One region of the Thiomonas sp. FB-Cd genome, then DNA from elsewhere that is predicted to be linked to it. Evidence: predicted binding sites of a transcription regulator. Region 1 holds the regulator's gene; each other region holds the start of a gene.
What was found. Region 1 encodes HrcA, which represses chaperone genes, less so after heat shock. Its sites were predicted from a motif close to TTAGCACTCNNNNNNNNNGAGTGCTAA; they were not measured.
Positions count from the first base shown of each region.

Region 2: the regulator HrcA is predicted to act here: its motif matches at 2,014-2,040, upstream of groES (co-chaperone GroES).
Region 3: the regulator HrcA is predicted to act here: its motif matches at 1,389-1,415, upstream of rpoH (RNA polymerase sigma factor RpoH).

Region 1 is NZ_JPOE01000002.1:2,149,909-2,154,144, reverse strand. It holds gene CD04_RS24535 (hypothetical protein) at 1-81, shown strand, start outside; gene CD04_RS21690 (HAD-IC family P-type ATPase) at 136-1,098, shown strand; tRNA gene CD04_RS0110410 (tRNA-Ile) at 1,179-1,255, opposite strand; gene CD04_RS0110405 (universal stress protein) at 1,366-1,803, shown strand; gene hrcA (heat-inducible transcriptional repressor HrcA) at 1,878-2,897, opposite strand; gene CD04_RS0110395 (NAD kinase) at 3,133-4,032, shown strand; gene recN (DNA repair protein RecN) at 4,039-4,236, shown strand, end outside.
Region 2 is NZ_JPOE01000002.1:2,519,816-2,524,051, forward strand. It holds gene groL (chaperonin GroEL) at 1-1,577, opposite strand, end outside; gene groES (co-chaperone GroES) at 1,620-1,910, opposite strand; gene CD04_RS0112190 (hypothetical protein) at 2,580-3,842, opposite strand; gene CD04_RS0112195 (glycosyltransferase) at 3,859-4,236, opposite strand, start outside.
Region 3 is NZ_JPOE01000002.1:1,842,835-1,847,070, reverse strand. It holds gene CD04_RS0109025 (VOC family protein) at 112-603, opposite strand; gene CD04_RS0109020 (dihydrofolate reductase family protein) at 637-1,296, opposite strand; gene rpoH (RNA polymerase sigma factor RpoH) at 1,443-2,378, shown strand; gene CD04_RS24505 (transposase) at 2,686-3,099, shown strand; gene CD04_RS24500 (hypothetical protein) at 3,134-3,514, shown strand; gene CD04_RS0109000 (hypothetical protein) at 3,887-4,189, shown strand; gene CD04_RS0108995 (hypothetical protein) at 4,220-4,236, shown strand, end outside.

The DNA of each region.
Region 1 (4,236 bases):
GCCGTCATCGTGCTGCAATGGCTGCTCGGGCGCGGGCTGGAATCGCTGGTCATCGCCGTGGTGGCGTTCGTGCAGGAATAGCGCGCCAAGGATGCGCTGGCTCTGTTGCGCAAGCAGTTGCATGTCAACGCGCGCGTGCTGCGCGACGCGCAGTGGCAGCAGATTGCCGCCGAGCAGGTGGTACCGGGCGATGTGGTGCACATCCGCGCTGGCGATATCGTGCCGGCCGATCTGCGGCTGCTCGATGGCGCCGTGTCACTCGATGAGTCGGCGCTCACCGGCGAATCGCTGCCGGTGGACGCGGGCGCCGGAAAACCGGCCTACACCGGCGCCATCGTGCGACAGGGCGAGGCCACGGGCGTCGTCACCGCTACCGGCGCACGCACCTTCTTCGGCCACACCGCCGAACTGGTGCGTACCTCCAACGCGCCCAGCCACATGCAAAGCACCATCTTCGCCATCGTCAAACGGCTGGTGGTATTCGACCTCGCGCTCGTGGCCATCGTCATCGGCTTCGCGCTGTGGCATCACCGGCCCTTACTCGACACGGCGGTGTTCGCGCTCATGCTGCTGGTGGCCTCCGTGCCGGTGGCGCTGCCTGTCACCTACACCCTGGCCACGGCCGTAAGCAGCCAGTTGCTGGCGCACCAGGGCGTACTGGTCACGCGGCTGCCCGCAGTGGAGGAGGCTGGGGCGATGGACACGCTGGTGTCCGACAAGACCGGCACGCTCACGCAGAACAGCCTGCGCTATGCGGGCGCCACGGCGCTCGTGCAGGGCGCGGATGAAAACGCCGTGCTGCGCGCTGCCGCGCTGGCCAGCGACGATGCCACGCAAGACCCGCTCGATCTGGCCCTCGCCGCGCGTCGCCTGCCCAAGGATTGGCAGCAGCGCTATGGCTACCAGCCCGTGATGCTGGAGACCTTCGTCGAAAGCCCCCGCCACAAAGGCACCTGCTACAAGGCCGCCAACTGGGTCCTCGTGGGCAAAACAACCGGCCGCGGCAAGAAGAGCCTGTCGCACCAACAAGCCCTGCCGGTCAAAGACATCTGGCTGTACCCGCTGCGTCCCGACTACGCAGCCATCCTGCGTCGGTAGCAGCTGCCGACGTCATCACCGAATCTTTACGTCTTGCAAGCGGAATTTTCTCTAACTACTTGTATTAACTATGAAAAAATTGGTAGGCCGTGTTGGACTTGAACCAACGACCAAAGGATTATGAGTCCTCTGCTCTAACCAACTGAGCTAACGGCCCCTCAGGGTGTCGGTAAGCGAGGCGCCGATTCTAAGCGAGTGGTAACAGGCAGGAGAGAGCAACAGTTGGTTTGTATTGTGTGGAGAGAGTCGCTTTGACATAATTGAAAAATGAACCCGACAATTCGCTGCCTTCTCCCGATTGATGGATCGCCTTTCACGCAACGCGCGGTGGATTTTCTCCTGCAGCGGCTTGCGTGGTGGCGGGAGTTGCCGCAGGTGGATTTGCTCCACGTCGAACCGCCTGTGGGGACGGCGCTGGCACGCTCCTATCTTTCGCGCGAGGTGCTCGATGGCTATTACGCCGAGCAAAGTGAGGCGGTTCTGGCTCCCGCGCAATCCGCCTTGGCTGCTTCTGGCCTGGACGTGCGGCCCCACCATCTGGTGGGCGATGCGGCGGCACGCATCACCCAGTTCGCGCTTGAACATGCGATTGACCTGATCGTCATGGGCTCGCACGGTCACACGGCTCTCGGCGGTGTGGCCCTTGGTTCGGTCGCGACCAAGGTGTTGGCTTCGTGCCGCGTACCGGTGCTGATTGTGCGATGAATCCCGATTCCGTCGATCGCCGCAGAAATCTCCGTTCTTTCGCAGCGTTCCCCGGGCCCAGCGGGATGTCAAACTCAGCGCTGGCTCAGCGCGTTGCTCACAAGCTTGGCGGTAATGTCGACGATCTGGATCATCCGATCATAGGCCATGCGGGTTGGGCCAATGACACCGAGCGTGCCCACCACTTTGCCGTCGACCTCGTAGGGTGCCGTGATCACCGAGAGTTCCTCGAACGGCACGACATCATTTTCGCCGCCAATATAAATGCGCACCCCCTCGGCACGCGCCGAAACGTCGAGCAACTTGAGCAGGTGTGATTTCTGTTCAAAAAGGTCAAACAGGCGGCGCAGACTGGCGAGGTTACCGGAAAGATCCTCCACGTTGAGCAGCTGCTGCTGCCCGGAGATGACAACCTGTTCCTGTTGTTCGGCCAGCGCTTGGCTGCCTACGGCAACGGCTGCCTGCATCAACGTGACGATTTCGCTGCGCAAATGTTCCACCTCGCCGCGAAGATGCCCCGCGACTTGTTCGAAACTCAGGCCGCTGTAATTGGCATTGAGGTAATTGGCGGCCTCCGTCAACTGGCTCTGGGTGTAGGGCTGGTCCGTCAGAATGATGCGGTTTTGCACATCGCCGCCGGCATCGACAAGAATGACCAAAATGCGCTGCTCCGAAAGGCGCAGGAATTCGATGTGCCGGAACGCCGCATTGCGCCGTGGGCTCATCACCACGCCGACGAAATGGGACAGATTCGACAGCAGTTGCGCCGCCTGCACAATGACCTTTTGTGGCTCGACGGTGGCAAGCTGCGACCTGAAATTTTCCCCGACGTCATCTGTGCCAGTCACAGGATGCACAGTGAGCATGGTGTCGACGAACAGCCGATAACCGCGCGGGGTGGGCACCCGCCCCGCCGAGGTATGCGGGCTCGTAATGAGACCCAGGTCTTCCAGGTCGGCCATGACGTTGCGGATGGTCGCCGCAGAAAGCTCAAGGCCCGAAGCCCGCGACAAAGTGCGCGACCCGATAGGTTGACCATCGGCGATATACCGTTCGATCAGTGTCTTGAGCAGTACGCGCGCACGTTCGTCCATTGGCTCATTTTAGGTGCCTGTCGAACTTGGGGCTGCATGTGCATGCATCGGTAGCCGCACGCTCGAGCACCAAGCCCCTGGCACAGGGATCCGCCCACGATGCTCAAGCCGGACGCTGAGCGATTGGCGCGAGATCCCAGGGTCAGCGGCGCTGTGATGTAATCCATGGCAGGCGCCCCGCACCACGCCCGGAAAAACCCGAACGCAACGGCCCTACGCCACCCAGCCCAGTCCCATGCCAACCCCCGTGTTTCAGCAGGTGATTCTCATCGGCAAGTACCAAGCTGCGGGCGTCAGCCGCACCTTGGCCGAGATTGGTGGCTGGTTGGCGGAAAACGGGGTGGAGGTGTACGTGGAGCGCCAGACCGCCCACCATTGTGACCTTCCGGGCCATGCCGATCTCAGCTTGGCCGAGGTCGGCCAGCGTGCCGCCACTGGCGGCTGGGTGGCGGTGGTGGTCGGAGGCGATGGCACGATGCTCGGGGCGTCGCGCCAACTCGCGCCGTTCGGAATCCCTCTGGTGGGCATTAACGCCGGGCGCTTGGGCTTCATCACCGACATCACCGAGGCTGACTGGCGCTTGGCCCTTGGCGCGATGCTCGCCGGGCGTTTTGAGCGCGAGCAGCGGGCGGTGTTGGCCGGCGAGGTCGTGCGCGACGGTCAACGCATTTTTGAGGGGATCGCCATCAACGACGTGGTCGTCAACCGCAGCGGCGCCTATGGGCTGGTCGAGCTTCGCGTGGATGTTGACGAGCGCTTCATGTACGTGCAGCGAGCCGACGGCCTGATCGTGGCCACGCCGACGGGATCCACAGCGTATGCCATGTCCGCTGGCGGCCCCATCCTGCATCCCAGCGTGCCCGGCCTCGTGTTGGTGCCGATCGCGGCGCACACGCTCTCCAACCGGCCCATCGTGCTTCCTGAGCACGTGCGCATCGACATTGAGGTGGTCTCGCCAAAGGACGTGGGCGTGAATTTTGACATGCAGCATTTTGCCGATCTTCTTGGTGGCGATCGCATCACCCTGCATGTGTCTCCCCATCGTGCCGTTTTTCTTCATCCGCCAGGCTGGAGCTATTACGCCACCTTGCGCAAGAAGCTGCACTGGCACGAAATTCTCGGTGCGGAGGACTAACGCGTCATGCTGCGCCGTCTGCATATCCGCGACTTCGTCCTCGTCAATGCGCTGGAGCTCGATCTCGGCGCGGGCTTCACCGTGCTCACAGGCGAGACAGGCGCGGGCAAATCAATCCTCATCGACGCGCTCAAACTTGCCCTGGGCGAACGTGGGGACGCCTCGGTGCTGCGCCCGGGCAGCATGCGAGCCGAGATCAGCGCA
Region 2 (4,236 bases), 370 kb from region 1:
TCCTTGGGCGCGTCGGCCACCATGCACTCGGTGGTCAACAGCAGGCCAGCCACGGAGGCCGCATTTTGCAGCGCGGTGCGGGTGACCTTGGTGGGGTCCAGAATCCCCATCTCGATCATGTCGCCGTACTGGCCGTTGGCCGCGTTGTAGCCGTAGTTGCCCTTGCCTTCCAGAACCTTGTTGAGCACAACACTCGGCTCGTCACCGGCGTTGGCCACGATCTGGCGCAGCGGCTCTTCGACGGCGCGCATCACCAGCTTGACGCCGGCGTCTTGGTCGTGGTTCGCCCCAGTGACCTTGACGTTGATACGGGCACGCAGCAGGGCCACGCCACCGCCGGCGACGATCCCTTCTTCCACCGCAGCGCGCGTGGCATGCAGGGCGTCTTCGACGCGGGCCTTCTTTTCCTTCATTTCCACTTCGGTCGCGGCACCGACTTTGACCACGGCCACACCGCCGGCCAACTTGGCCACGCGCTCTTGCAGCTTTTCACGGTCATAGTCGGACGTTGCTTCCTCGATTTGCACGCGGATCTGCTTGACGCGAGCTTCGATGTCGGCAGCGTTGCCGGCACCATCGATGACCGTCGTGTTTTCCTTCGCCACTTCCACGCGCTTGGCTTGGCCGAGGTCGGCCAGCGTCACCTTCTCCAGGGTCATGCCGGTCTCTTCCGAAACGACCTTGCCACCAGAGAGAATGGCAATGTCTTCCAGCATGGCCTTGCGACGATCGCCGAAACCTGGAGCCTTGACAGCCACGGTCTTGAGAATGCCGCGGATGCTGTTGACCACCAGGGTTGCCAGTGCCTCGCCGTCCACGTCCTCAGCGATGATCAGCAGCGGCCGGCCCGATTTGGCAACCTGCTCCAGGATCGGCAGAAGATCGCGAATGTTGGAAATCTTTTTGTCGTTCAGAAGAACGTACGGATTTTCCAGCACAGCGACCTGGCGGTCCTGGTTGTTGATGAAGTAGGGCGACAGGTAGCCGCGGTCGAACTGCATGCCTTCGACGATGTCGAGCTCATTGTTCAGGCTCTTGCCATCTTCGACCGTGATCACGCCTTCCTTGCCAACCTTGTCCATCGCCTGGGCGATGATCTGGCCGACGTCCTCATCGGCATTGGCCGAGATCGTCCCGACTTGGGCAATTTCCTTGCTCGTGGTGCAGGGCTTGGACGTCTTCTTCAACTCTTCAATCAGGGCTGCCACAGCCTTGTCAATGCCGCGCTTGAGATCCATCGGATTCATGCCGGCGGCAACAAGCTTCATGCCTTCGCGGGCCATTGCGTGCGCCAGCACGGTAGCCGTCGTGGTGCCGTCACCGGCATTGTCGCTGGTCTTGGACGCCACTTCTTTCACCATCTGCGCGCCCATGTTCTGCAGCTTGTCCTTCAGCTCGATTTCCTTGGCCACGGACACACCATCCTTGGTCACGGTCGGGGCACCGAAGCTGCGCTCCAGCACCACGTTACGGCCCTTGGGGCCCAGCGTGGCTTTCACGGCGTTGGCCAGTACGGTCACGCCTTCCATCATGCGGGCGCGGGCATCTGCGCCGAATACAACTTCTTTTGCTGCCATGTGTATATCTCCGAATGGGGTTTGAATGAGGACGGGTGCGAATTACTTCTCGATGACCGCCATCAGGTCATCTTCGCGCATCACCATCAATTCGTCGCCGTCAACCTTGACGGTCTGCCCGGCGTACTTGCCAAACAGCACGCGATCACCAACCTTGACCGACATGGGGCTTAGTTCGCCCTTGTCATCACGCTTGCCTGGGCCCACGGCCAGAACTTCACCCTGATCGGGCTTTTCGGCGGCGTTGTCGGGAATAAAAATGCCCGAAGCCGTCTTGGTTTCTTGTTCCACGCGCTTAACGATCACGCGGTCATGCAAGGGACGCAATTTCATTCGTGTTGCTCCTGTTGATGGAATTCGAGGGATTGAACGCATGCCAGTGCAGGGCACCAGCCTGAGCGCTTGGGGAGACTGCCGGATTTCCAAACATCTGCCGCTAGCACTCACTACATGCGAGTGCTAATTGTAGGGCCAAAGCGCGGGAATTCAAGCCCCTCACTCACCACATACCCGACCCGCTGTCGAGTTTCATTCAATTCTGAATTCCGTTCACTCAATTCTGAACTCCACGCACGGCCAGCACGGCTGCTCACAAGACCGCAACCCAATCCGTCCCGCGCTGTCGATCGGCTCCAACGAGCAATCGGACGCGTCAAGTTGTCGGGCAGAGGAAGCCGCGGTGCGTCTTCACACAGCCTCCGCCCGAAGTGGTCGGCCATGAACGTGCAGCCGATGGACAGGTCACGGCCCGGGCCTGCCGTTCATCGTGGCAAGCTTCCCATGGCCGGTTCTGTTGCCATTCGGGCACGTCCGTCGCAGCGTCAGCGGGGCCTGCGAGATCGTCCAGCAGCCCTTCCTGTCCGTGCGAGCCTACGGAGATGGTGACGCGCTCAGCTGCCATGATGCTTGCCATCAATTTCACCGCTGCGGCACTGCAACGCAAAACACTCCCTGAAGTCGGACCGTGCGCAAGTCGCCCTTGAAGACCTGGCGACACATCGCTCAGTATCTCTTTAACCGACGCAACAAGCCGCTGAGTCCTTCGCTTTGCAGCACCTGCATCCCCCTTGAGGCAAGCCGGCGCGCCGTTGTGGGGTTGCGCAGTGCCTGCAAGAGTAGGTCAGTCAAAGGCACCATCCCGGCAACCTCATCTCCGGCGCGATAACCCGGGCTCAAGCGCGAACGAAGGCGCTCAAGCGCCGCCGGCGCGAGCCTTTCATCGAATAGCTCCGGAAATTCACGCACGCCCTGCTTCTTCCACCATTGCAAAAAGCCACCCGCTGCGAGAGGGTCTGGGAACGCACGTTGCAGATCCACGCGCTCACGATACACCACACGCTGTTCCGCGCTGATTGGCTCGCCATTGTCGAAAGTCGCAAAAAACCAAGGAATGCGGCACAACGGGTCTTTTCCCAACTCAGCGATTCTGTTGGCATACCACCGAAGCAGCATTTCCACGCTTTTATTTCCGCTGGCGTTCTTAGCCGCCATAATATGGTGATCGCCCTTATCAAATCCGGTAAAATGATAAAAGCCGAGTGGCTTGCCATCCACCGTAAAACCCCGGTCGAAATCACCGTCCAATTGGCGCGTTGTCAAGTTCCAAGTGGCAACATCATGGCGTGTCGTTCTGACAATCCCAACTTCATCAAAAAATGCTGGAACGAGATCGACCCACCGCTGATCCGTAAACAGTCCATTGCAAATATCGGCACGGCAGAAATAATAAAGTCGTTGCGCCCACCAATGCGCAAAACGCATACCCTCGTCGGTTGGTGAAACACCAAGAAAGCCGAGGTTATAAATCCCATGTTTGAGGCTGCCAATTTCATTATCGATCACAGCACTTAGGGTCGTCTCCGGGTCAGTCTGATGCGGCACGAGAAGAATACTCGACTGCCGCAATGCCGCGATGATATCGTCCAAGGGAGAAAACAGCACGACATCGGGATCGAGGTAGATGACACATTCACAGTCCTCACGCCTGAGCAAACTCTGCAAGGCAAACGGCTTGATCGCCGTGGCCAGTTCGACGATGCGATGCGTGAAAGCCCAGGCACGATGCTCTGGGATCCCGAGCGAATCGATGGTCATTAAGTCGTCGAAGGGCTCTTTCGACAAATCAATCTCGCCGCGCAACTCATCGGCCAAAGCCAAATGCAACACCCAATCAGGATGATATTTTCGGACCGACTCAAACAAGACGCGCGCCTTGGGGATGTAATTCAGCGCCGCACTGGTGAAAACATGTATTTTTTTTTGCATTATTAAGCTCGCTTGGTCACTTATTTTGCCCTTCACCCCGAGACTGCAAAGACTCATAGGCGGTGTTCAACGCATCGAGAAGGGCATTGCCCTCGAGGATCGGGATCACCCGTCCCGAAGAATAGCCGCGCACTGCCTCGGCCTGTGCGCCCAAATCAAAGCAGACCAGCGGAAAATCCATCCGAATTATCTCGTGAGTGACATAGGAAAACGTTTCTGGAACCATTGATGGAACAAATATAAAATTGACTGCAGATTTCTCGATCAAATCTGGCAAATCCGCATGCTGATAATTCCCCATGATCTCGACAACCTCTTTTGGCACCGCCTCATCGATTAGCCCAAAGATCGTGATTTTTACATCGGATCGACGCTCGGCAATGGCGCGAGCCAA
Region 3 (4,236 bases), 310 kb from region 1:
CACCCGTGCGCCCGCCCGCGCGGAGATGCCTGGTTCGCCGCTGCGGTGGGTTATTGGCGAGGGTGACGCCTGGGGACGTGAACCGTACGCCGCAGAACCATGGCGCGCATCTCAGGGGGCATTCGCCGCGCGTTCCAGCGCGGCAAGATCGAGTTTTTTCATGCCCAACAGTGCCTGCATGACTCGCTCGGAGCGGGTCGCATCGGCGTCTGAGAGCAGTTCTGGCAGGCGGTCGGGAATAATCTGCCAGGACAGGCCGAAGCGATCCTGCAGCCAGCTGCACTGCTGCGCCCCGGGTTCGCCGCCGGCGCTGAGCAACTCCCAGTAGTGGTCGATCTCGTCCTGATTGCGGCAGTGCACGGCGAAGGAGACAGCCGGTGTGAAGCAGAAGGACGGTCCGCCGTTGAGCGCGGTAAATCGCTGGCGGTTGAGTTCAAAGGCCACCGTCATCACGCTGCCCGGTAGCCTGCCATGCTGCTCATGCCCGGCATCACCATAGCGCGTCAGCGCAAGAATGCGAGAGTTGGGGAAGACGCCCACGTAGAACGCGGCAGCCGCTTCGGCCGCGTCATCGAACCAGAGAAATGGCGCAATCGGGTGCATAGTCCGCTCCTTCCAACGACGTCTGAGGATGAGTTATCCGGCCCTGCCTCCGTCACGATGCAGGAGGAAGTGCGTGGCCTGCTCGCCCGCGGTGGGGGCCGAGCAGCGGTAACCGAGCGCCGGCAGGTCCAGGCCGGCGAACAACGGCTCGCCCTGGCCGAGCAGAACCGGGCTGAGGGCGAGGTGTATCTCGTCGATCAGGCGCGCGGCGAGGTACTGACGGACAACCGCCACGCCGCCACCTAGCCGCACGTCCTTCCCGCCGGCGGCGTCAAAAGCGTGGTTCAGCGCCTCATCGACGCCGCCGGTGACGAAGTGAAAGGTCGTGCCGCCCTGCATCTCAATAGGTTCGCGGGGATGGTGGGTGAGCACGAACACCGGCACGTGGTAAGGTGGGCTCTCGCCCCACCAGCCGCGCCACTGCGCGTCGGGCCAGGGGCCGCGGATCGGGCCGAACATGTTGCGGCCGAGGATCCATGCGCCAACGTTGGCGAAACTGCGCGCGGCGAAGTCCTCGTCCACGCCCGTGCTGCCTCCATCCTTGCCGTGCATCCGGCGGAAGCTGCGGGTGGCGAAGGCCCAGCGGTGGAGTTCCATGCCGCCAACGCCAAGCGGATGCTCCAGGCTCTGCCGCGGACCCGCGCCCAAGCCGTCGAGCGAAATGGAGAAGGCGGCGACACGAAGCTGTGGCATGGAAGGTCTCCCTTGAAAGGAACTCGAAAAGCAAACGCGACGGAGGAGGCGAAGCCGTATTTTTTGCCCGATGCGTGGAACTCGGGGGGTGTTTAGCACTCTTACGTGGCGAGTGCTAAAATGTTCTTATGGTTAGACAGAGGAGTATGCAAATGGCTCAATCTAGCGCCTTAACCTTGCGACATACGGCAAGCTTGCCGTCGGCAGGGGCAGGGACATTTGCGGTGACCTTTCCAGCCCAAGTACCGAGTCTAGGCAACTTGGAGTCTTATATTTCAGCGGTCAACCGCATGCCCATGCTGAGCGCCGAGGAAGAGCGCGATCTTGCCATTGCGTGGCGTGAGCGCGAGGACCGCGATGCTGCTGGGAAGTTGGTGCTGTCGCATTTGCGTGTGGTCGTGTCGGTCGCCCGGCATTACCTCGGCTACGGCCTTCCCCATGCAGACCTGATCCAGGAAGGCAATATTGGGCTGATGAAGGCGGTGCGCCGATTCGACCCGGGTCAGGGCGTGCGCCTGGTGAGTTACGCGTTGCACTGGATCAAGGCCGAAATCCACGAATACATTTTGCGGAACTGGCGCCTGGTCAAGGTCGCCACCACAAAGGCGCAGCGCAAGCTGTTCTTCAATCTTCGTTCCATGAAGCAGGGTTTCGAGAGCTTTCACGACGCGGAGATTGACGCCGTGGCGAAGGAGTTGCAGGTCAAGCGTTCCGATGTGATCGAGATGGAGCAGCGCATGGGAGGCTCCGATGTGTCGCTCCAACCGATTGGCGATGATGGCGAAGAAGTCTTCGGCCCTGTGGCCTATCTGTCCGATCGGGGCAACGAGCCGGATGCCGTGCTTGAGGCGCGTGGCCGTGAACGCCTTCAGGTGCAGGGCCTGAAGCAGGCACTTGACGCCCTCGATGCGCGTAGCCGTCGCATCGTCGAGCAGCGCTGGCTCAATGTGAATGACGACGGGTCGGGTGGCAAGACGTTGCACGACTTGGCCAGTGAATACGGCGTGTCGGCCGAGCGGATTCGTCAAATTGAGGTCCAGGCTATGAAAAAGATGCGACAGTCGTTGGCCGTCTACGCCTGACCCGATGCACGACAAGCCCTCCGACCTTCAAGGTCGGGAAGGCTGGCGCGGATGCCACAGGCATCCGACTGGGGGTTTAACCTCGGCTTGGATGGTGCTGTCGCGTTGAACATGCGCTCGCGCATTCCCCTTCCTAGCCCGCCCTGGCGCGCAGCGTCACTTAGGCGCAGCGGACCGGACAGGAGGGGGTCAAGCGGGCGGTTTTCGCTTGTGGACTTCCTGTTGGCTGGAAAAATCACAGCATGCAACGCCGCAAGGTCACGCTCAAGCTGTATCCCAATGCCGCTCAAGCCCAAAAGCTTGAGGCGTGGACACAGTGCACTGCGACTTGTACAACGCGGCACTGGAAGAGCGCATCGACGCCTGGCGCAAGGCCGGCAAGTCGATCAGCGACTTCGACCAGCAAAACGTCCTGCCGCAGATCAAGGCCGCGCGGCCTGAGTTCGTGGAGCTCGGCAGCCACGCCTTGCAGCAGACGCTGCGGCGGCTGGATCTCGCCTTCCAGTCGTTCTTTCGCCGGGTCAAAGCTGGTCAAACGCCTGGATTCCCGCGGTTCAAGGCCGCGAAGCGGTTCTCGGGCTTTACCTATCCCGATCCGGCTGGCTGGAAGCTCATGCAGCATGGCGGCCGTGGTGCCACGCTGCGCTTGGGAAGCGGCGATGCGGCGATGTCCATTCGGTGCGCGGCCGGCACCGCTTCGGCGATAGGCAAAACCCAATGACATCACGCTCACGCGCAGGAACGATCAGTGGTTCGTGTCGGTGACGCTGCGCGTGCCCGATGCGGCCTGTGCGCGTGAGCGCACCGCTGATTTTCGACGTGGCGTGGATTTCGGGATCAACGACTGGGCGACGTTCGACGAGGGTCCGCCCATCGCGAACCCGCGCTGGCTGCGCGAGGAACTGCCGCACCTTGCCGCGCTGCAGCGCCAGCGCGACAGCAACAGCAACAGCAACAGCAACAGCAACAGCAACAGCAACAGCAACAGCGCGTTGGTGGTGTTCGTCGACGCATTCAACACGCAGGACGCGCCTGGGACGGGCGTGGCGGCGAGACCCAAACCTCGGCCCCGGCAATGGGGTAAGTCCAGGTCTGTGACCCGCGAAACCCCCACGACAACCGCACAAGCGGTTTAGTGGTGGGAGAGTTCATCCTGCATGGAAGGGGATCCGCCCGGGACCTCGACGATATGCACACTTTCGCGATGCCGCCCCGTCCGGGGTACTCATCCCCACTCGGCTCCAGGGTCACCGCAGAAATCTCGATCCCTGGCGCGCACGCGGTGGCCGCAGGTCAAGGGCGTGTGGAAGGTGGCCCGACTCCCCACTTGGGCCAGCGCGTTGAGCGAGAAAGCGACGTTTTGACGCCAGCGCCAAAGGCACTTGTGGGCTATTCGCGTAAATCCTCAGTGGCAGCCGCCGCGATGCCATGCATACTCCTCAACGGTGAATCAACGATCGACACCAAGGCACCAACAGCTTGGGGTCGCGACCATTGGAGGAGTCAGCATGGGTGTACAAGTCGACCTGCCGTTTTTCATCAACGCGTCAGCCATTGCCGTGATGATTGTGGGGCTGTTCATGGTGCTAGGGTTGCGCAGCAAGATTCGCGGCGGATCTGTTGGCAATGCGTGGAAAATTCTCACGGGGCTTGTCGTTCTGTTCACGCTTGGTTATCTGGCCACGCCCTTCTTCGGGTTGCTACCCGCGGATTCCGTGCGCAGCGTGTTTGCGCTCATCTTTCTCTTCGGGGCCATCTATGTTGTGGTCACGGTGCGCCTCGTGCATCGCATCATCGACGAGTTAGCCTGACCCGCGACCGCATTGCCGCAGGCACCGTCGATGCAGCCAGACTGGAT